DNA from 2 places in the Hafnia sp. CBA7124 genome. Region 2 is predicted to be linked to the other one. Evidence: riboswitches for the same ligand, from Rfam matches in the RefSeq annotation. Region 2 holds a riboswitch; the other holds the start of a gene.
The links. Region 2 has a riboswitch for thiamine pyrophosphate ahead of thiC (phosphomethylpyrimidine synthase ThiC). Riboswitches for the same ligand answer to the same signal wherever they lie in the genome.
Positions count from the first base shown of each region.

Region 1: linked by a shared signal. The riboswitch ahead of thiM (hydroxyethylthiazole kinase) and the one ahead of thiC (phosphomethylpyrimidine synthase ThiC) in region 2 are both predicted to bind thiamine pyrophosphate.

Region 1 is NZ_AP017469.1:3,245,959-3,257,833, reverse strand. It holds gene cysH (phosphoadenosine phosphosulfate reductase) at 1-274, shown strand, start outside; gene dld (D-lactate dehydrogenase) at 418-2,169, shown strand; TPP riboswitch at 2,226-2,327, shown strand; gene thiM (hydroxyethylthiazole kinase) at 2,361-3,200, shown strand; gene thiD (bifunctional hydroxymethylpyrimidine kinase/phosphomethylpyrimidine kinase) at 3,197-3,997, shown strand; gene CPY98_RS14955 (helix-turn-helix domain-containing protein) at 4,139-4,786, shown strand; gene CPY98_RS14950 (inverse autotransporter beta domain-containing protein) at 5,162-7,414, shown strand; gene CPY98_RS14945 (SinI family autotransporter-associated protein) at 7,469-8,356, shown strand; gene CPY98_RS14940 (Ig-like domain-containing protein) at 8,417-9,511, shown strand; gene CPY98_RS14935 (hypothetical protein) at 9,550-10,401, opposite strand; gene CPY98_RS14930 (inhibitor of vertebrate lysozyme family protein) at 10,597-11,058, shown strand; gene CPY98_RS14925 (DsbA family protein) at 11,312-11,875, shown strand, end outside.
Region 2 is NZ_AP017469.1:296,587-308,461, reverse strand. It holds gene purH (bifunctional phosphoribosylaminoimidazolecarboxamide formyltransferase/IMP cyclohydrolase) at 1-494, shown strand, start outside; gene purD (phosphoribosylamine--glycine ligase) at 563-1,846, shown strand; gene CPY98_RS01460 (DUF1481 domain-containing protein) at 1,890-2,573, opposite strand; gene hupA (nucleoid-associated protein HU-alpha) at 2,622-2,894, opposite strand; gene CPY98_RS01450 (YjaG family protein) at 3,084-3,674, opposite strand; gene nfi (deoxyribonuclease V) at 3,755-4,438, opposite strand; gene hemE (uroporphyrinogen decarboxylase) at 4,449-5,513, opposite strand; gene nudC (NAD(+) diphosphatase) at 5,555-6,334, opposite strand; gene CPY98_RS01430 (Rsd/AlgQ family anti-sigma factor) at 6,413-6,928, shown strand; TPP riboswitch at 7,000-7,121, shown strand; gene thiC (phosphomethylpyrimidine synthase ThiC) at 7,250-9,196, shown strand; gene thiE (thiamine phosphate synthase) at 9,196-9,840, shown strand; gene CPY98_RS01415 (HesA/MoeB/ThiF family protein) at 9,833-10,585, shown strand; gene thiS (sulfur carrier protein ThiS) at 10,582-10,782, shown strand; gene CPY98_RS01405 (thiazole synthase) at 10,784-11,563, shown strand; gene thiH (2-iminoacetate synthase ThiH) at 11,567-11,875, shown strand, end outside.

The sequences.
Region 1 (11,875 bases), 1.6 Mb from region 2:
TGCTGGCCTGCGGCGCGAGCAATCAGGCAGCCGTGCGCATTTACCGGTGCTCGCGATTCAGCGCGGGGTGTTTAAAATACTGCCGATTATCGATTGGGATAATCAGCAGATTTATCAATACTTACAGCAGCATGGGCTCAGCTATCACCCGCTGTGGGAGCAAGGTTATCTGTCCGTGGGTGATACTCACACTACGCGTAAATGGGAGCCGGGAATGGCGGAAGAAGAAACGCGATTCTTTGGGCTAAAACGCGAATGTGGATTACATGAGTAGCCTTTACTGAGATAAACAGCCTGACCTTAGCGTCAGGTTTTTTTTGCCCATATATTATTTATTTAACTTTCCAGTATAATTTTTTTCACATTAAAGCAAAAAGCGGTATCCTCGAAAGGATTCATCATACTAATAAAAGGACTATGGCTATGCAGGAACAACCTCTTGGTGCGAGTCAGACTTCCGACTCGCGGGTGTTAATTCAACAACTCACGGATATCGTGGGTAAATCTCATATTCTTACCGACGCGCGTAAAACTGAACGCTATCGCAAAGGCTTTCGTTCCGGACAGGGCGATGCGTTGGCGGTGGTCTTCCCAGGCAGTTTGCTCGAACAATGGAAGGTGTTTAAGGCCAGCGTTGAGGCCGATAAAATTGTGCTGATGCAGGCGGCTAACACCGGACTCACCGAAGGTTCCACGCCGAGCGGTAACGACTACGATCGCGAAATCGTCATTATTAGCACCCAGCGCTTGGATAAAATTCAGCTGTTGGACGAAGGCAAGCAGGTTGTGGCTTTGCCGGGCAGCACGCTGTGGCATCTAGAACGCATCTTAAAACCGTTGGGGCGTGAGCCACATTCGGTGATTGGTTCTTCCTGCATTGGCGCATCGGTCGTGGGCGGCGTATGTAATAACTCTGGCGGCTCGCTGGTACACCGTGGCCCTGCGTACACCGAAATGGCGCTGTATGGCCGAGTTAATGAGCTCGGGCAGGTTGAGTTGGTTAACCATCTGGGTATTGCGCTGGGTAGTACACCAGAAGAGATCCTGACGCGTTTGGAAAACCAGAAGTACGGCCCGCAAGACGTTGAACATAGCGAACGTCAGGCGTCCGATCACGATTACGCCGAGCGAATTCGCGACGTTGAAGCGGATACGCCATCACGCTTTAACGCCGATGAACGCCGTTTGTTTGAAGCTTCAGGCTGTGCGGGCAAACTCGCGGTATTTGCGGTGCGCTTAGATACTTTCCCAGCGCAATCCTCATCGCAGGTCTTCTATATCGGCACCAACCAACCACAGGTGTTGACCGAACTGCGTCGGCATATGCTGGCGAATTTCAAAAATCTGCCGGTGGCGGGTGAGTACATGCATCGCGATATTTTCGATATTGCGGAAGTGTATGGCAAAGATACTTTTGTGATGATCGACAAACTGGGCACCGACAAAATGCCGATGTTCTTTACCCTGAAAGGGCGTATGGATGCCATCTTTGGCAAAGTGCCTTTCCTGCCAAGTCATTTGGTCGATCGCACCATGCAAACACTGAGTCACCTGCTGCCATCGCATTTACCCAAACGTTTGAAAGAGTATCGCAACCGCTTTGAGCATCATCTGATGCTAAAAATGTCGGGCGAGGGCATTGAGGAAGCGCGCGCGTGGCTGGAATCCTATTTTGCTCAGGCCGAAGGGGAGTTTTTTGCCTGCACGGCAGAAGAGGGAGCCAAAGCATTCTTACATCGATTTGCCGCTGCGGGCGCGGCAATCCGCTATAACGCGGTGCACAGCAAAGAAGTTGAAGACATTCTTGCGCTCGATATTGCGCTGCGCCGCAACGATCATGATTGGTTCGAGCGTCTGCCGCTGGAATTTGACGATGCGCTGGTACACCGCCTCTATTATGGGCATTTCATGTGCTACGTTTTCCATCAGGATTACATTGTTAAAAAAGGCGTCGATGTGCATGCGCTTAAGGAAAAAATGCTCGCGCTGCTGGATACGCGCGGCGCGGAATATCCTGCGGAGCATAACGTTGGTCATCTGTACAAGGCTAAGCCACAGCTGAAAGCTTTCTATCAACAAAATGACCCGACTAACACGCTTAATCCGGGCATCGGTAAAACCTCCAAGTTGAAAAACTGGGGCTGCGACTGCGCAGAACATCAGAAGTAACATGAGCTGGAGTGCCCGTTGGCCTTGACGCGGCGCTCCGTGTTCCCAATAATGAATGCCTTGACTCGGGGTGCCCACATGAAAATGAAAGGGCTGAGAACTTACCCGTATTACCTGATCTGGATTATGCCAGCGTAGGGAAGTCTCGGTGCATGAGCGCATCGTCTTCTTGACCGCCGGTTGGGAGGAATATGTCCATCGCGTCGAATCCACACCTTACCGAATTTCCCCACATCGAATTACCCGGTGAAAGCGCCGCTGCCGCTTTTGCTCAGTTTCGCCATCACGCTCCGTTGGTCCATTGTCTCACCAATGAAGTCGTTCAAACATTTACTGCGAACGTGCTGTTGGCGCTAGGAGCATCGCCAGCCATGGTGGTTGAGCCGCAAGAGGCTGCGCAATTCTCTTCATTGGCTGACGCGCTGTTAATCAACATTGGTACTTTGCATGCGCAACGAGCGCAGTCGATGTTAGCGGCCATTGAGTCTGCCAATCAGCATCAAAAACCGTGGGTGCTTGATCCGGTTGCCGTTGGCGGATTGTCTTATCGCACCGAATTTGCACGTCAGCTTCTAGCGCTGAAGCCAAGCGTTATTCGTGGCAATGCCTCAGAAATATTGGCATTGAGCGGAATGGAAGCGGGCGGTCGCGGCGTTGATAGCACCGATGACTCGGCGGCGGCATTGCCAGCGGCTCAGGCTCTGGCGCTGCAAACGGGAGCCGTGGTGGCTGTAACCGGTGCAACGGATTATGTCACCGACGGCCAAAGAGTGTATGGCGTAACCGGCGGTGACGCGCTGATGACTCGTGTCGTAGGAACTGGCTGCGCATTGTCCGCCGTGGTAGCGGCGTTTAGCGTTCGGCAGACCGACCTTTTGTTGGCCGTTGCCACCGCCTGCCAAGCGGTGTCATTAGCTGGTGAGCGCGCGGTTGCTGTATCCCATGGCCCCGGCAGCTTTGTACCCGCTTTTATCGACGCGCTATATCACTTAACCCCGCAGGATTTTATTCGCTCTGGAGATCGCTCATGAAACGTATTAATGCACTAACCATCGCAGGAACCGATCCGAGCGGCGGCGCAGGCATTCAGGCCGATCTCAAAACGTTCTCCGCGTTGGGTGCCTACGGCACCAGCGTGATCACGGCGCTGGTGGCGCAGAACACGCGCGGTGTGCAGTCTGTTTATGAGATTGAACCTCAGTTTGTGGGTGCCCAGTTGGCGTCCGTGCTCACCGATGTTCGTATCGACAGCGCAAAAATTGGCATGTTGGCCAACGCCGATATCGTCGCGCAGGTCGCGCGGGCGTTAGACCTGTATCCTATTCCTTTTGTGGTGTTGGATACGGTGATGGTGGCAAAAAGCGGCGATCCATTGCTAGCCCCAGAAGCGGTGCAGGCCGTGCGGGATTTGCTGCTCCCCAAAGTCGCGCTTATCACCCCAAATCTGCCTGAAGCTGCCGCGCTTTTAGATTGTCCAATGGCGGCCAATGAAGATGAAATGCGCCGACAAGGCCACGCATTGTTGGATATGGGATGCCAAGCGGTATTGATGAAAGGCGGGCATCTGAGCGACAGCGAAAGTCCGGATTGGCTATTTAGTCGCGATGGCGAACAGCGCTTTACCGCACCACGGGTGAATACTCGTCATACCCACGGTACTGGTTGCACGCTATCGGCGGCGCTTGCGGCGCTACGTCCACGATATCAGAACTGGAATGAAACGGTGCTTGCCGCCAAAAGTTATCTGCAAAAAGCCTTAGAGGCCGCAGATTCATTAGAAGTTGGCCATGGTATAGGGCCAGTACACCATTTCCATCAATGGTGGTAGGTGTGAGATTGCCACCGTTTTAAAGGAACCGTGGCATGCTATGGGCAAGTGAGAAAAGCCAACTACTGTCAAGAGGGGCTTTTCTACACCTAAGATGATTTAGGATATACTGACTGAACTTACAATAAATTTGGCATTTTTATGGGTAACTCTATTAAACGTAGCATCATAGAAAAGCCTCTGGAGAGTATTCATCGTTTGATGACTGCTTTTGTCAGTATCTCCAAACCCTACCTACTCGACAGCAAGAACATAGAAGCGCGGCTAAAAGGTAAAGATGCTGGGTTTGACGTTTATCTGCTGACGAAAGGGCGAGTGGACATATGGCGTGAAGTGGATAATCGACTTGTTGAAACGGCGTTTGCGCCCTCAATTCTTGGGCTACAAGGTTCGGTTTATCGTTCTCATCACTATCATTTAAAGTTTCCTGCAGGTGCTGAAGTCAGCACGATACCCTTACAAGCAGCTATGGAAATAATAGAGTCGCAGTCTCTATGGCGTGATGTTTTTTACTATCAAGGGTATCTCAACGATCGTCAGTTGCACCATGAATCAATGCTAATAAACAGTTCTACCTATGAAATTGTTTGTCTATTTCTGAAGGACTTATCTCATTACTCTGATAGCGAACGCGCGAAATTAAGCGTCGCAGATTATATTTTACAGCGTTCAAACCTGGCACGAAGTGGTGTTATGAAAGTGCTAGCAGACCTGCGCTTTGGTGGTTACATTGATATTCAGCATGGTAAGCTGATCAAAATCCTTAATAACTTTCCGAGGAATTATTAAATAACGCTTATGTGTTAAATGGTCATGCTATTTTTGTTGCGTCTTATCGTTATTAGCCGCGTTATCTTTATTGTATGTGGTGTAAGTGCTTCTTCATATTAATACGCAAGAAAGTTATTCTATAAAAATTTATAATGTAGCAATGCTAAACATATAAATTAAATATTACTTATCATTTTGAATTTAATTGAATTTATTCTCATGATAACTATTTTTCTGCGATTTTTTCCAAGTCAAGTTGAATATTTATCCAGTTTTGGATGTTTTAATGTTTAGGCGACTCGCTCATAATTTGTCGTGCTCACGGTCTGGAGGAGATATTTTAAATATACTTTATATAAAGTAACTCTCCATTTATGATACTTATCGGTAAATATGAAAAAAATAGTTTTGTATTGCCTAATAGCGCCATCGTTAAGTATTGCAATTTCAGGCGTTGGCTATTCATCTACAAATATTAAATTACCTGATCTCGGTATCAGTGATTCTGCGCCAAAACAAAATAACTCATCCTCAACGGAAAATTCAAATAAAAAAAATAATCCTACAGAGGAAAAAACGTCAGAAATTATAGTTAATGAAGCTCAAGATAATTTCAAGAATTTAACACCAGAAGGTATGAAGTCAGAAGCATTGCAGTATGGCAAAAATCTAGCCACTGCTTCAGCGCAATCAGAAATAGAATCTCTGCTTTCACCTTATGGTCACATTGCCACGAATTTGAACATTAATGATCAGGGGAGTCTTGATGGCTCGTCTCTTGATTATTTGGTTCCGTGGTATGACGGTGAGAGTGACCTCTGGTTTAGCCAATTTTCAGTTCATAATAAAGACGGGCGCACGATTGCAAATATGGGGATCGGCCTTCGCCATAATATTACTGAAGACTGGATGCTTGGTTCTAATATTTTTTATGATCATGATATAACGCGTGGTCATCATCGAGCGGGATTAGGCGGCGAAGCCTGGACAAACTTTCTAAAGTTGAGCAGCAACTATTATATGCCACTCTCTTCTTGGAAGGATTCCCCTGATTTTGATGATTATCAGGAACGTCCTGCACGTGGTTGGGATGTTCGTTTACAGGCCTATCTCCCCGCTTACCCGCAACTGGGCTCATCGGTGGTATATGAACAATACTACGGCAATCAGGTCGCGTTATTTGGCAAAGATAGTTTGCAGGAAGACCCATCAGCCGTGACGGTCAGTATCGACTACACCCCGGTTCCGCTAATTACGCTGCAGGCAGGATATAAAAAAGGAGATTCGGATCAAAATGAGATGACGGCTAATCTTAGTTTGGATTACCGCATCGGAGTTCCTTTATCAAAACAGCTTGATGGTGATGAAGTTGCGAATATGCGTAGCCTGGCTGGTAGCCGCATGGATTTTGTCGATCGGAATAATGACATCGTGCTGGAATATCGCGAGAAAAACGATCTCGATGTAGGGCTTTATCTTAAGCCAACCGGCACTGCGACGGCCTGTATTCTGTCTGATGATCCCGACAGCGCCGAGGCTTATGAAGGCTGCCATTGGACAGCGAATGCCACCGTGACTTCGCATCTAAAAATTAAAAGTGCGAAATGGGTGCCGATAGGCAATTTTAGCCCTGAAAGTACGCTCGGCTTGCCAGCGCTAACGGCAGAAAACATTAGCAATGGGCAAAATAACCACTGGACGCTGACCTTCCCTGCATGGGTGAATTCTACCGATCCTAACGCGAATAAATACCGACTTGCAGTCACGCTGGTGGATGAAAAAGGCCATACGAAACAGTCGAACACCGTCAATATTATTGTGGCGGAAGCCCCAATTGATTACCAATTGGTTATTGATGATAGCGGTGAACAGAAAAAAGCGGTCAAGCTCGTAGCGAATGGTAATAATTTCGCAAACTTGGTAGCTAGCGGTGCAAAAATTACCGGGCTTGCTGGTGAAACGACGCCATTGGACTCTAAGAATCTGAATCTAACCTTCCATGCCTACAAAATGGAAGACAAGTCTCGCTCTCATGAAATTGCTATCCATGCCTCGAAAAATGATTGTAAATCAGGAAGTGAATGTCTGTTCTATAAAGAGCCGCCATCGGGGGCTAAAGCAATATTAGGCAGTACAACGAATGGCGTGTTTTCTATCATCGCATCAAAGAGTGATGACAACACACAAAAAACGAATGCTGTGCTCGTCGAATTTAGTTCTGCAAGCACAATGATATATACCGCAATTGTTGATAGTGAAAATCCAACCGTTAATTTAACGGCGAAAAAAGGGAATTTGCTTCAATTAGGTCATAAATATCAATTTAAAATTGCCTATGACAGCAACAATAATGGCCAGTGGGATGCCACCGATCGTGAAACTGTTTCTGATAGCGATCCGATTCCTTTAATTTCACTGGTTAATTATAAATGGATGTTTGACGGTATTTCTCCAAATGGAACGAAAGGCGGTTATGCGGTAAGCACGACGGATAATAATACTATTTTAATTCCTAAAACGAATGCAGAAGCGAGTCAAGTATTAGCGGGTGCGGGTGTCGATGGTGTGCAGGGCTATGAGCTGAAAGTTGACTATCAACTAACGCCAGAAGGACAACAAATCATGAATAAGCTGCGCGAAAAATAATAAGCTCAGATTATTTAGATTTTAATTAATATTAACTTAATGAGTCATTTCGATATGAAAAAATTTAATAAAACACTACTTGCAACCTTTGTTTTCGCGAGTTGCAGCCCGTTTGCAATGGCGGTTATGACGGATTCAGCGGGAACGCTCAATGGTACACTCCCGGTGCTTAAAGCGAGCGCCGCAGGTGCTGCTCACAGCGTTGCTTTCGCCAACGATCACCACAGTGGTTCCACCGATGCGATGTCTCCAGGCGATAAAATTACCTTGAGCTACGTGTTACAAGATGCTGAAGGCGATACCGACAGCAGTACGACTTCCATTAAGTGGTTCACCACCACCGATGGCGCTGGGGCCAACAAAGTGATGCTGAGTGGTAACGACGGCAAAGCCGACTACACCATTCAGAATGCAGATGCCGGTCTTTATTTAGGCGCGGAAATTACTGAACAAACATCAACGGGTGTGCCAACAACCGGCCAGACCATCGTTATCAACGATATCAGTAAATACGATAGCAGCGATAATATTCCAGATGGTCCAATTGTGGGTGGCACTATCGGTACCGCGATTGTCGATAGTGCAGAACCAACGGTGAACCTGATCGGCAAAGCAGATAGCAAACTGTTGGTTGGCCATACCTATCAGTTCAAAGTTTGGTATGACGTTAATAATAACGGTAAGCAAGATGCGGGCGAACTTGATGCATCGGCTAACTATAGCTACAAATGGTTCTTCGATGGCACCAGTGCAACCACCGGTACCGCAGGTGGTTATGCTGTTAGCAGCACAGATAATAAAGATCTGGTTATCCCAGCAACTAACGTCAATGCGAAAAATGTGTTTGCAACGGCAGGCGCAGACGGTGTTCAGGGTTACAGCCTGAAAGTTGATTACACCGCTAAAGTTAAATCAGTACTGAAATCGACCAAGCGTAAATAATCTGCGCAAATAATAAACGTTGAGTGCTTCGGTGCTCAACGTTTATTGCAGGATGGTTTTATGAAAATAAAGCGTTTCAATAGCTGCACAGTAGCACTTATTTTTTTTATCTCTAGCTCCTTGAATATAGTTAATGCAACGGATATGACAGGCTCTGCGGGCATAATTAATGGTACTGCCCCTGTTATTTATAATGACAAAAATGAAGCAGGCAAAGTGAGCTTCACTCGTGTCAATGAAACTATGGGCGTAGACGATGAGTTGGATATTACCGATATCATAAAAATGTCCTGGACGGTCGCTGATGCCGAAGGTGATGAGGACGTCACGCTCCCAACTGTTGAGTGGTTTTGTACAGACACTAGTAACAATAAACGTGTGTTGGCTACGGGGATTAATCAGTATGTGATTCATCCTAATGATAAAGGCTGTACAGTCGGAGTTAACATCACACCGACAACGGTTACTGGTATACCTCGAGAAAATACTGTGCTCTCTATTAAAGATATTAGTACCTATGATGTTAACGACAATATCCCGACGGGCCCGGTTAACCCACATACGCTAAATGTGATTGGCTATTTAATCGCGCCTTCAAATAACAGTGCTACCTATTATGCTACTGCGGATGCCACAGTGCATACCGCGTTTCCCGGTGCTCAACTTAAGTTAGAAACGGATAACGAGGACGATCAAGTTGATGAATGGACAACGAGCAATCCATCTATTGCTACAGTGAGCGATAAAGGCGTTGTCACGATTAAGGCTAAGGGGGCATTCAGAATAATGGCTCGTCATAATGAAGCGAAAGGATCCATTGTTTTCAATCCGCAGAAGTTCTTTATTTTTAGAGACGAAGCCGCAGGGAAACTTAACTGGTATGACGCGAAAGCCTGGTGTGAAAATCAGGGATACCGAATGCCAACCCGTGATGATTTATCTACAGGAAACGGCAATCGTACGGTGCCAAGTGACTCACTGTGGCAAGAGTGGGGAGCGAGTCTGGATGATGTTTCACATGCGGGTACGGTGTTCTGGACTTCGGAAGAAGCTATTGCCGATCAAGATGCTTATTATTATGTGTATACCGCAACAGGACATATAACGTCGAACCTTGCTGAGAAAACGGAAGGTGTAGCGTGCATTATGCCGTAATTGATAGATAAAAAAGGGCCAATGAGCTGGCCCCTTTTTTATTCAGAGGTTACTAACTTAAACAATGCGACTGCGCGCTGAACGTGTTCGGCATCAAAGCGGTTTAGCGTGAAAAACTGCTCATTTTTCCCAGGGCGAATAGCTAACGCAAGTTGCTTTTCGCCTTGTTCGTTATTCAGCCAGCCATAAAGGTAACTGCCAATGTCATCGCCGACGTGCCAGCTGATGATGACCGATGTGGCAGGCGATGTTTCACCAGCAGGGCGTGTGGCAATGAAGAGTTCGCCCTGCCATAGCCCGCTAAACTCATCATCTTTTTGCAGCTTTTTGCCATTGGACGCTAACATCGTGGCTAAGCAGTTAGCTTTCTCTTCCGTTACCGTCTGCTCGAGCATTTGCCATAGCGGATAGTCGTTTTCAACCTGATAGCACGCCGCACCGAGATAATCATTGATATCCCGCCATTGCTGGTTGACCGTTTCTTTCATCTCGGCGTCGAGAATGTTGCGATATTGCATCAGGCCACCGCCGTTTTCACCTAATTGCTGATAGGCAATGAGCGACATTGTCCGCGGCTTGCGGCGAAACGTTGCCCACAGCAGAAACTTGGGAATACGGAAGGTAATGGCCTGTACGCTAAAGCGAAAATGGCCCGGACTCGTCAGCATAAAACCATTGGAGGTGCCGCGTTTATCCTGATAATTACGGATCATCACCAGTGGGCAAAGTCCCATCCAGCCGGTTAAGTAATGTTCTTTGATCGAACCGTTCAAATCCAGATCGGCCACCATCTGTGAAATTTTATCTTCTTCTAGCTTGTTTAATGGGTGTGCAAGTTCTGCGCTATGCAGGCTTTTTTCTAACGGTGGCAACGAAGGGAGTGTGAACATGCTGATTTTCTCTGGTCGATTCTTATGGTTGATAGCTTACCTTAAGTTGTCATACCAACGAGGATTTCCCGCTTTTTTGTCATAACTTTCGTGGTATGGATCAACTTTTGTCGTATGGCGTGGTCATATAAAATGTATGTATGATTTATCGTTGTTTAATTTGTAATAGATATTTGACTGCAAAGGATGTTGATGATGATTGATAAAAAAATGCTACGAGTGGCGCTGCTAGGTACTGTCATGAGTTTGAGCACCGTCAGCTTGGCTGCTTCTATACCGGTCTCCACCTCTGAGCTGGTACAACAATCAGGCTATCAGCAAACATGGCAGAAGATGGTGAAAGGGCAGAAAAATTTGCCTGTGTGGGCACGTAAAGGTTCAGGCACTTCAACGCCACCAGAATGGGTAACGTGGCAAGGCAAAAAATATCAGGTTGGCAATATCTGCAAGCCACATGACTGCGCTAATAATTTTATGTACGTGGCGTTTAGCAACGATAAGAAACAGGCTTGGGGCGTTCGTGTGGAAATAGCGGATAGGCCTGACGCGCTCGACCATCCAAGTAAACACGCAAAATACCAGTGGCTAGGCAAGCCAGATAATCAGGTAAAAGCGATGCTCACCAAGCAAATTGAAAGCGCGCCTGATTGGAACTGATGTTTTAACGCATTTTCATCGAATATTCCCCAAGGTCTGTTTATCGCTTGGGGAATATATTTTGATACTTCAATGCATCCTATTTATAAAGTATTGCATATAAAAGTATTTACTTTTGAAACTATAAGAGCGCAATTAATAATCGAGTTTGTATTTCTATGCCTTTGATTGTGTAATAAACCGTAAAGTCGGCAGGGTTTTATAACCGTTGATGCTAACATTTTGGCCGTTGTTTAACTCTCTAATGACGGTAATGTTCACAAATATGAAAAAATATCTTTTGCTGGCGCTACTCAGCACATTCTCTTTATTTTCTTTTGCATCACACGCTGCAGACTATCAGGAAGGCGAACAGTACGTAAAACTGAAAAATAAGGTGCCAAATGCCCCTGCCGTAGTTGAATTTTTCTCCTTTTATTGCCCGCCATGTAACCAGTTTGCGAATGTTTATAAAGTGAGTGAAGCCGTTAACGAACGTCTGCCTCAGAACGATAAAGTGGTGAAGTACCACGTCAGCGCCATGGGCTCTATGGGCGAAGAACTGACCGAAGCATGGTCTGTTGCTATTGCATTAGGGATTGAAAATAAAGTAGAAAAACCTCTTTTCGATGCGGTTCAAAAAGAACAATCAATAAAGAATAAAGAGGATATTCGCCAAGTGTTTATTAAAGCGGGTATTCCAGCCGAAGAATATGACGGCGCGCTACACAGCTTTATGGTGAAATCGATCACCGCAAAACAGCAAAATGCCACCGAGGCTTTCGGTGTGCGCGGTACGCCATCATTCTATGTTGGTGGTCAATATCAGATTAAAAAT
Region 2 (11,875 bases):
CCTGTGGTGAATGGGATGCTCGCCAAAATGGATTAGATTTCAAACGCGTTAACGGCGGCTTACTGGTTCAGGACCGCGATTTAGGCATGGTCAAAGAATCCGACCTGCGCGTCGTCACCACTCGCCAACCAACCGAACAGGAAATGCGTGATGCGCTGTTTTGCTGGAAAGTAGCCAAATTTGTGAAATCCAACGCTATCGTTTATGCCCGAGACAAAATGACCATCGGCATTGGTGCTGGCCAGATGAGCCGCGTGTACTCTGCCAAAATCGCCGGCATCAAAGCCGCCGATGAAGGATTAGAAGTCGCGGGTTCCGTGATGGCATCAGATGCGTTCTTCCCATTCCGCGACGGTATTGATGCTGCTGCATCCGTCGGCATCACCTGCGTTATTCAGCCAGGGGGCTCCATTCGTGATGATGAAGTCATCGCCGCTGCGAATGAGCACGGGATCGCCATGATCTTCACGGATATGCGTCATTTCCGTCATTAATCATTTTTATCTTTATTAATCTCTTCTGTTTTTCGTGCGCCTGCGGGCGCACCTTTTGAGGTGAGCGCATGAATATCCTGATTATCGGTAACGGCGGCCGTGAGCACGCACTAGCATGGAAAGCGGCTCAATCGCCGTTAGCAGATAAAGTCTACGTAGCCCCAGGTAATGCGGGGACTGCGCTGGAGCCAGCCCTAGAAAACGTCGATATCTCAGCAACCGATATCAACGCGCTTTTGGCATTTGCCCAAAGCCATGATATTGGCCTGACAATTGTTGGCCCTGAAGCGCCGCTGGTGATTGGCGTCGTGGATGCGTTCCAAGCGGCGGGGCTGAAAATTTTCGGCCCATCACAGGCAGCCGCTCAGTTAGAAGGCTCAAAAGCCTTCACCAAAGATTTCTTGGCTCGTCATCGTATTCCCACAGCCCAGTATCGTAACTTTACCGATGTCGAACCCGCCATTAGCTATATCCGTAGCCAAGGCGCACCTATCGTTATCAAGGCCGACGGTCTGGCCGCAGGCAAAGGCGTAATTGTTGCGATGACGCTCGAAGAAGCCGAGGCCGCGGTTCACGATATGTTGGCAGGCAACGCATTTGGTGACGCAGGCCATCGCATCGTCGTTGAAGAGTTCCTCGACGGCGAAGAAGCGAGCTTTATCGTCATGGTTGACGGAAAGAACGTGCTACCAATGGCCACCAGCCAAGATCATAAACGGGTCGGCGATGGCGACACTGGGCCAAATACCGGCGGCATGGGTGCATATTCACCGGCACCGGTGGTCACCGATGAAATTCACCAGCGCGTTATGGATGAGGTGATCTGGCCAACGGTGCACGGCATGGCGAAAGAGGGTAACCCGTACTCTGGTTTTCTTTACGCAGGCCTGATGATTTCAGCCCAAGGCGAGCCAAAAGTTATCGAGTTTAACTGTCGATTTGGCGACCCTGAAACTCAGCCTATCATGCTACGCATGAAATCAGACTTGGTAGAGCTTTGCCTAGCCGGTGCTGAGGGTAAATTAAACGAGAAAGAGTCACTGTGGGATGAACGTGACGCGCTAGGCGTCGTGATCGCTGCAGGAGGATATCCTGGAAATTATAGAACCGGTGATGTCATTCATGGCCTGCCGTCGGTTTCAGCAGAGGACGAGAAAGTTTTCCATGCTGGCACCCAAATGCAGGGCAACGATGTGGTGACTCATGGCGGGCGCGTATTGTGCGTCACTGCCCTAGGACATGGAATCGAGCAAGCACAGAAAAATGCGTATCAGCTCGCAAAACAGGTCGGCTGGAAAGAGAGTTTCTATCGTCAGGATATTGGCTATCGGGCTATCGGGCGCGGTCGTTAATAATCCCCAGACCGAGGATCATCACGGTGGTTCTCGGTTTTCTTTACAGCGTATCTACCGTCGGTTCCCAACTGCAAAAATCTTCATTGGCTGCCAGTAATAGCTGGCGGCCTTCTGGCGCATCAAGCCATGCGATCCCGAGAGGCTGAGACGAACGTGCGGCTCGGCTTTCGATCCAATTCAACTGCCACGCTTCTAGCTTCAGAGATTGAGTTTCCCCCGCGCAGCTCGTGAACTGACCATTCTGCCAACGGCCTTGGATGAGGTGAACTTTACCGACTCGCAGTGCTTCTGAGACTTCAACCATATGGCGGGACTGGTATTGGCTGCGGGCGATATCGTCAGACGTGAGTAGCTGTCGCTGATTGCCAATTTGGCGCTGCATAAAGCTGATTTCGCCCTTCTCATCTAACCGAAGCTCAAGAACGTTTTGCTCATTGCCCTGCACAGTTTGCCGTACTAGGTTCAATTTGCCATCTTGATAGGCGTAGTAGCTGATTACCGTGCCTTTCCCTTCTAAGGGGCTATAGACACTCATAATTGCCTGCGGCTGATGCTGAGGATCGTCTTTACGCCAAATGCGCATCATGCCTTGATCGGCGATATAGCCAGTTGCCGTAAAACGAGGGGAGGGGTTTTGCGAACTGCAACCAGAGAGCGTCACAGCAAGCCCTGCCGCGATCAGTAATGCCGCTACAGGTTTACAGATGAACAAAAGGGGCGTCAACGCCCCCCTGTTTACTTCTTTCACAAACAGGCTGTGAATCACGCGGTCTTATTTAACTGCGTCTTTCAGAGCTTTACCAGAAACGAACGCTGGTACGTTTGCTGCTGCAATTTTGATTTCCATACCAGTCTGCGGGTTGCGGCCAGTGCGCTCGTTACGATGATTCACTTTAAAAGTACCGAAACCAACCAATTGTACTGCATCACCGTCTTTCAGAGACTCGGTAATCGCTGCCAGAGTAGATTCCAGAGCTGCCTTAGCCTGAGTTTTAGACAGGTCAGCTTTTTCTGCGATTACATCAATCAGTTGAGTCTTGTTCATAAGTTATCCTTACAGTGTGTTTATCGTTTGCAAAGCATCGAGTGCGACGGATATGCCGATTGACAGCACTCTCCTGCATACACGCACCGATAGCCACTTTTTTTACGCCCCCCAAATGTAGAACAACCGGGGTACGAATGTGAAGCCTTAAGGGACGACAAATCAGGTGTTAAATCACGTTTTGCCGTCTTATTGCGCTAAATTTACACCGATATTACTGACACCTGCTTCACGCAGGTCAGATCTTAATCCTTTGATGAGCTCTAAATCGCGCTCCTCGCATTCAACGAGCAGGCGGAAAATCTCCCATTGGATGTCTAACTCATCTTGCATTGCCGGTAATTCTTTCAACTCTTCATCGGTCATTTCACGACCGGCCTGAGTCATTTCCAGCATGCCGACGGTACGCAGTGATGTTTCACTGACTGTAATCGCATGTTCTAGCATCTCACCGCTTAAACGGGAGTGCACAGCTTCACCCAACGCAATACAAGCGTCAATCGCAGGGTAAACGCCGTAAATATCATAGTCGTCAGCTGACGGAATTGCCTCTTCCAGTTTCTCTAACTGGTTGTCGAAATTCACTTTAGCGTCTTTTACCGTCAATGTTTCCCAAATTAGATCCAGAATTCGGCGGTAAACCATAGGATCGCCAAATCCGGTTTGCAGGCAAAATGCCTGATAATTTGGGTACATACGTTCACACAAACTGGCGATGAACGTAAGATGTTGCCAGCTTTCCAGCTTTTCTAGCCGTTTGTGAATCGGGTTACGCAGCATGCTAAGTCTCTTAGAGAAAAGTAAGTCTCTGAAAAATAATTCCGGCGCAGTGTAACTGAAAAATCAAGAGATCCCTATATCTACACGCGATTATCAGAATCTTGGAGTAACCAGCGTTGAAAAGCTGGTCGATTAGAGGCGATGGCATCTGCCCAACGCGTGGGTTCAGGTAAGCGATAGCCTCGCATACAGCTTTGAATAAAAGATAAAGCCGTAGGCAAACTGATACGATGCCCCGTTGATATAAACAACGGGTTACAGCGTGCTTTACTGCGCCAAACCCAACCAATTTGCTCTTGTTTGTCATTCAGCGGCTGCAAGGCACCCACGGCATTATCTAAAGGGGCAAACTGGCCGCACAGGCGGCTTTTAGCAACGCCGATAGTGGGAACATCCGCAAGCAAGCCAAAATGGCTAGCAACGCCTAAGCGACGCGGATGTGCAATTCCCTGTCCATCGACCACCACCAACTGTGGCCGGTGTTGTAGCATACCCCACGCCTTGAGCAGCGCAGGATATTCACGAAACGAAAGAAAACCAGGGATATACGGCATTTGAGTTTCGATACGTGCTATCTGGTATTCCACCAGCTCAAGGGAGGGATAACGTAACACTGCGATAGCCGCTCGCGTAACTTCGCCCCCTTGCTCAAAACCCACATCAGCACCGGCGATAAGCGTCGGTTGTTCAAACCCTAGATCGTCGATACGAACAATCTGGCTCGCTTTTTCCACCTGCTCTTCGCGCAGTGCTTGCATATCCATGCTTTAAGTCCTATCGATGATACTTAGCTGAAAGCCGATGGACAGCCTCAACAAAGGTTCCTGCATTTTCTGGCGGCACATCCTGATGGATACCGTGACCAAGATTGAATACGTGCCCAGTGCCCTCTCCGAAACCGTCTAGGATAGTCGAGACTTCCTGCTCAATTCGAGCCGCAGGCGCATACAGAATGGAAGGATCCATATTGCCTTGCAGCGCGACTTTGTCACCGACACGGCGACGAGCATCGGCGATATCCGTGCTCCAGTCTAAACCTAACGCGTCACAGCCGGTTTCAGCCATAGCTTCCAGCCACTGACCACCACCTTTGGTGAATAACGTCACGGGAACACGACGACCGTCATGTTCACGGATCAGCCCATCAACGATTTTATGCATGTAGTGTAGCGAGAACAGGCGATAGTCACGGCCTGTCAGCACGCCGCCCCATGTATCAAAAATCATGACTGACTGAGCGCCAGCGCGGATCTGCGCATTGAGGTACAAAATCACGCTATCGGCCAGTTTATCCAGCAGCAGATGCAGCGTTGCTGGTTCGGCATACATCATCTTTTTAATTTTGGTGAAAGCTTTGCTGCTGCCGCCTTCCACCATATAGGTCGCGAGCGTCCACGGGCTTCCAGAGAAACCAATCAGTGGAACCTGTCCATCCAGATTTTTACGGATGGTGCGTACCGCATTCATCACATACCCCAATTCATCTTCAGGATCGGGAATGGGCAGTTTTTCTACATCGGCTTTACAGGTAATCGGTGATGAGAAACGAGGGCCTTCACCCGTTTCAAAATAGAGTCCAAGCCCCATCGCATCAGGAATAGTCAAAATGTCTGAAAACAGAATTGCCGCATCTAGCGCATAACGGCGCAGCGGTTGAAGTGTGACTTCACAGGCTAACTCAGCATTTTTGCACAAAGACATAAAATCACCGGCCTGAGCACGGGTGGCTTTATATTCTGGCAAATAACGTCCGGCCTGACGCATCATCCATACCGGTGTTATGTCTACAGGCTGGCGCAATAGTGCGCGCAGGTAGCGGTCGTTCTTCAGTTCAGTCATCCTTTGGCTCCCTAAATAATCTCATCGCATTGTAGCATGCGTTATTCGCCTTCTGTGTCTTCTCGACAAAGTGCTACGGTATCTTCAATTAAACGCCGCGCTACCGTGCCTGCTGGCGGCAGCTGAGGTAGATTGTCATAGCGATACCAACCCGCATTCAATAACTCTTTTGGATCGTGCTGAAGTTCTCCGCCTGCATAATCCGCCATAAAGGCCACCATCAATGAGTGCGGGAACGGCCACGGCTGAGAAGCAACGTAGCGCAGGTTTTTAATTTGAACGCGACTCTCTTCCATAATTTCACGTGCGGCAGCTTGCTCAAGCGTTTCGCCCACCTCAACAAAACCCGCCAATACGGTGTGTATACCGTTCCGGTGACGCTTATGTTGCGCCAACAGGATCTCATCGCCGCGACGAATAGCCACGATAATGCACGGCGCAATTTGCGGATAATAACGCTGGCGGCAGTTAGGGCACATACTTGCCCACTCTGAGCGACTGGAGTACATCTCATGTCCACAATAACCACAAAACGTATGCGAACGGAAAAACTCGGCCAGTTGAACACCACGGCCAACGAGCTGGAAAAGGCCGCGATCAACGTCAATCAGTTGGCGAACTGACACCATATCTTGCCGACGCGCCTCTTCTATCAACCACATGGGATGTCCTTCCCACTCGCCAATTTGGTGCGCCGATTTGGTGCTGAGTTGCCATTGCAGGGCAGAACCAAAAGGCAGATCGCCACGGGGTAGCCAGACCTTACCTTCATGACTAATTACCCACCAGCCGGTGTCATCATCTTTTAACTGTTGTTCCATATCTTTGACATTAAACCTCTGCTAATCTGGCATTCGATTGTTGCTAATTTGTAACATTTACCTCATGGAGTTGAATATATGCTCAACCGTCTCGAACATCTGACTCAACGCGTAGGTGGTAGTAATGAATTAATCGACCAATGGTTGCAAGCCCGCAAGCAACTGCTCGTGGCCTATTGTGCACTGGTTGGTATTAAACCAAATAAAGAAAAGCATACCCCGCTCAATGAAAAAGCGCTGGAGAACTTCTGCCACAATCTGGTTGATTACCTCTCAGCCGGCCATTTCCATGTTTACGATCGTATCGTAGAACTGGTTGGCGGCGATGACAGCCCACACATGGCGGTAACAAAAAAAATCTATCCTGCGCTACACGATAATACCAAGCTGATTATGGCGTTCCACGATCGCTTTACCGATGATGAACTGAGCGAAGAAGAGTGCTTAGCTCTTCATGACGCCCTTTCACACATTGGGGAAACGCTAGCCGCCCGTTTTGCCTTAGAAGACAACCTGATCCAAATTGCCTATGACATCTGGCAAGCCAATACGCCTGCTGCGGATAATGATGATTCATTGGCGCGCCCAGCATAACGCCTGAAAGTAGCATAGACATTACAGCTTAGTTAACAGCTTGCAGTTTTGTGCTCCCGCTCCTACACTGGGCACTCTTGTCGGAGTGCCTAGTGAGCGGGATCCTTTCCCACTTCAGGCTGAGACCGTTAATTCGGGATCCGCGGAACCTGATCGGGCTAATACCCGCGAAGGGAACAAGAGTAATCCTTTGCACCCACCAGCATTTATCTATCGCTGATGGGGTGCCTGCTATCTATTACTCCCTCCGAGCTCCAGACAAGCAATTCTCCAACTTGATTTTTAATCATTGTTAAACCAGAACACTGGTAGGAATTTGCTATGTCTATGAATAAAAAAGAAACTATCCAAGCTCCACTTTCTCGCCGTGAACAACGCGCGCAGGCTCAGGCCTTTATCGATCATCTACGCGGTGAAGCCTACCCTAACTCCCAACGCATCTACCTAACCGGCTCGCGTGAGGATATTCGCGTGCCGATGCGCGAGATCCAGCTTAGTCCAACGCTGCTTGGCGGCAGCAAAGATAACCCACAGTATGAGCCCAACGAGCCGATCCCGGTTTACGATACTGCAGGCCCCTATGGCGATCCCAATGCCGATTTAGACGTGCGTAATGGCCTAAAGCCGCTGCGCCATCCATGGATTGCCGAACGAGGTGATACCGAGTCGTTGGATCAGCTGAGCTCAGCCTATACCCAACAGCGCTTAGCCGATGACGGGCTCGATCATTTACGCTTCGACAATCTGCCACAGCCACGTCGCGCTAAAACTGGCAAATGTGTAACACAGCTTCATTACGCACGTCAGGGGATCATCACGCCAGAAATGGAATTCATCGCTATCCGTGAAAACATGGGCCGCGAACGTATCCGTGGCGATGTACTGCGTCAGCAACATCCTGGGCAAAATTTTGGCGCACTGCTGCCAAAAGATATCACGGCCGAATTTGTCCGCAGTGAAGTGGCCGCCGGACGCGCCATTATCCCTTCGAATATCAATCACCCTGAATCAGAGCCGATGATTATTGGGCGTAATTTCTTGGTGAAGGTGAATGCGAATATCGGTAACTCCGCCGTTACCTCTTCGATTGAAGAAGAAGTGGAAAAACTGGTGTGGTCTACCCGTTGGGGAGCGGATACCGTGATGGATTTGTCCACCGGCCGCTATATTCATGAAACGCGAGAGTGGATTTTACGCAACAGCCCAGTGCCCATCGGCACCGTTCCAATCTATCAAGCATTGGAAAAAGTGAACGGTATTGCCGAAAACCTCAACTGGGAAATCTTCCGCGATACGCTACTAGAACAGGCAGAACAAGGCGTTGACTATTTTACTATTCACGCCGGTGTACTGTTACGCTACGTTCCAATGACGGCTAAGCGCCTAACCGGGATCGTCTCCCGTGGCGGTTCGATTATGGCCAAATGGTGCCTTTCACATCATAAAGAAAACTTCCTCTTCGAGCGCTTCCGTGAAATTTGCCAAATCTGTGCAGCCTATGATGTGTCGCTCTCATTGGGCGATGGATTGCGTCCGGGCTCGATTCAAGATGCTAACGATGAAGCTCAGTTTGCAGAACTCCATACGCTCGGCGAGCTCACCAAGATTGCATGGGAATATGATGTTCAGGTCATGATCGAAGGCCCTGGGCATGTGCCAATGCAGATGATCCGCCGCAACATGACCGAAGAGCTAGAGCACTGCCACGAAGCACCGTTTTATACGCTGGGGCCACTGACAACGGATATTGCTCCAGGTTATGACCATTTCACCTCAGGCATCGGCGCCGCCATGATTGGCTGGTTCGGTTGTGCCATGCTCTGCTACGTCACCCCGAAAGAGCACTTAGGATTACCCAACAAAGAAGACGTCAAACAAGGCCTCATCACTTACAAGATCGCAGCGCATGCCGCCGATCTTGCCAAAGGGCATCCGGGCGCTCAGATCCGCGATAACGCCATGTCAAAAGCCCGCTTTGAATTCCGTTGGGAAGATCAGTTCAATCTGGCACTCGATCCGCATACGGCAAGAGCCTATCACGACGAAACGCTGCCGCAAGAATCAGGCAAAGTGGCACATTTTTGCTCCATGTGTGGGCCAAAATTCTGCTCAATGAAGATCTCTCAGGAAGTGCGTGACTATGCCGCAAAACAGGAAGAGTTAGCCCAACCGGTTGAAGTGGGTATGGCACAGATGTCTGAAGCCTTTCGTGCGAAAGGTAGCGAGATCTATCACACCGCCAGCAACCTACAAACGGAGAAAAGCTAATGGCTTTACTAACCTTCCCAGCAACCGAACAACGCCTTGGTCTTTATCCCGTTGTCGATAGCGTTGAATGGATTGAGCACCTGCTTAAGGCAGGCGTGCGCACGATCCAGTTGCGAATCAAAGATCTACCAGAACAGGCGGTAGAGTCTGATATTGCTCACGCCATTGCCTTAGGCCGACACTACCAGGCACGTTTATTTATTAATGATTATTGGCAGCTCGCCATTAAACATCGTGCTTACGGCGTCCACCTAGGCCAAGAAGATCTGGATATCGCCGATCTTCAAGCGATCAGCAACGCGCAGCTTCGTCTAGGACTTTCCACACATGACGATGCCGAAATGGATCGTGCTCTGTCTTATCGCCCCTCATATATCGCATTAGGCCATATATTCCCCACCCAAACCAAAGTGATGCCGTCTGCGCCACAGGGACTTATCGATCTCAAACGGCAGGTTGCTCGTATTCCTGATTACTCCACCGTCGCCATCGGCGGGATCAGTATCGATCGCGTTCCCGCTGTGCTGGAATGTGGTGTCGGCAGCATTGCCGTAGTCAGCGCCATTACGCAGGCGCCGGACTGGCTGGCCGCTACCGATACTTTGCTACAGCTCATAGAGAATCGGAGAGCCAACGATGCTTAGCGATCACGATTTTATGCGCTATAGCCGCCAACTGTTGCTCGAAGAAATTGGCTCTCAGGGGCAGGAAAATCTCAGCGCTGCTAGCGTCTTAATTGTTGGATTGGGTGGATTAGGCGCTCCGGCAGCCTTGTATTTGGCGGCTGCGGGCGTTGGTAAGATCCTGCTCGCCGACGACGATCGTCTGCATATCAGCAATCTCCAGCGCCAGATCCTATATACCACCCGCGATCTGGAGCAATACAAAGCAGAGACGGCGAAGCAACGCCTACAGGCGCTAAATCCTCAGGTGGAGTTCATCACCCTATCTGAACGCTTAGCCGGTGACGCTCTTCGGGAAGCTGTGGCACAGGTCGATTTAATCCTCGACTGTAGCGACAACATGCCTACGCGTCAGGCGGTAAATTCTGCCTGCGTTTCCCAAAATAAACCGTTGATCAGCGGCAGTGCCGTGGGGTTTGGCGGGCAACTGATGGTCATTGAACCACCGTTTGCACAGGGCTGTTATCGATGCCTATGGCCAGATGACGTGGAGCCTCAGCGCAATTGCCGTAATGCTGGCGTACTTGGCCCAGTTGTTGGCGTGATCGGAACGTTACAAGCCCTAGAAGCCATCAAGATGCTCGCCGGTATGCCTTCTGCTTTAGCTGGAAAACTGCGGCTATTCGATGGGCGTCAGCAAAGCTGGCGTACGTTTGGCCTGAAACGCGCTCCTGCCTGCCCAGTATGCGGAGCACATAGCGTATGAAGATCACCGTCAACGATGAAAAAATAACGCTCGATACTCCCACCAGCGTCGAGAACTTACTGACACAACTAGGCCGACACCAGCAAGGCACTGCGCTTGCGCTTAATCAAACAATTCTCCCCCGCGAGCACTGGGCAACACAGCAGCTTGCCGAAGGAGATGACGTTGTGGTGTTCCAAGCTATTGCTGGAGGTTGAGATGTTACAGATTGCAGATAAAACGTTTTCTTCACGCCTTTTCACCGGAACTGGAAAGTTTTCTTCGGCGGAGAAAATGCTCGCAGCGCTGAATGAGTCTGGCTCTCAGCTCATTACGATGGCAATGAAACGCGTTGATCTTAAAAGTGGCAACGACGCCATTCTTGCTCCACTGCGTCAGCTTAATGCCAGCCTGCTGCCCAATACTTCAGGGGCAAAAACTGCCGAAGAGGCCGTATTTGCGGCCAAACTGGCTCGCGAGGCACTAGGAACTCACTGGGTGAAACTTGAAATTCATCCCGACGTTCGCTACCTGCTGCCAGATCCGATAGAAACCCTCAAAGCGGCAGAAATATTAGTGAAAGCGGGTTTTGTTGTTCTACCGTATTGCGGTGCCGATCCTGTGCTGTGTAAACGTTTAGAAGAAGTAGGCTGTGCCGCCGTCATGCCGCTTGGCGCACCGATTGGCTCTAATCAGGGAATTATTACCCGAGAGTTTCTACAAATCATTATTGAGCAAGCGAAGGTCCCAGTGGTTGTCGATGCTGGGATCGGTGCCCCTAGCCATGCCAGTGCAGCGATGGAACTGGGCGCAGACGCCGTTTTGGTTAACACCGCTATCGCTGTTGCTCGTGATCCCGTGGCGATGGCAAAAGCTTTTAGACTCGCCGTTGAGGCTGGACGGATTGCCTACCAAAGCGGTTTGGGGTCTCCAAGCCATCATGCCAGCGCCACCAGCCCACTGACCGGGTTTTTGCGTTCATCGAAACAGGAGGTTTAGATTGTGGAAACCTTCACACAACGCTGGCAACAGCTGAACTGGGATGATATCGGGCTAAGAATCAATGCAAAAACTAATGCCGATGTTGAACGTGCATTAATGGCCGCGCGGCCCAATCGCGAAGATATGTTGGCTCTGCTATCACCGGCTGCGGCTGGCTATCTCGAGCCTATGGCATACAAAGCACAGCAGCTTACACGCCAACGCTTCGGCAACACGGTAGGGTTTTACGTTCCCCTTTATCTCTCAAATCTGTGCGCTAACGATTGTACCTATTGCGGCTTCTCCATGAGTAACCGCCTTAAGCGCAAA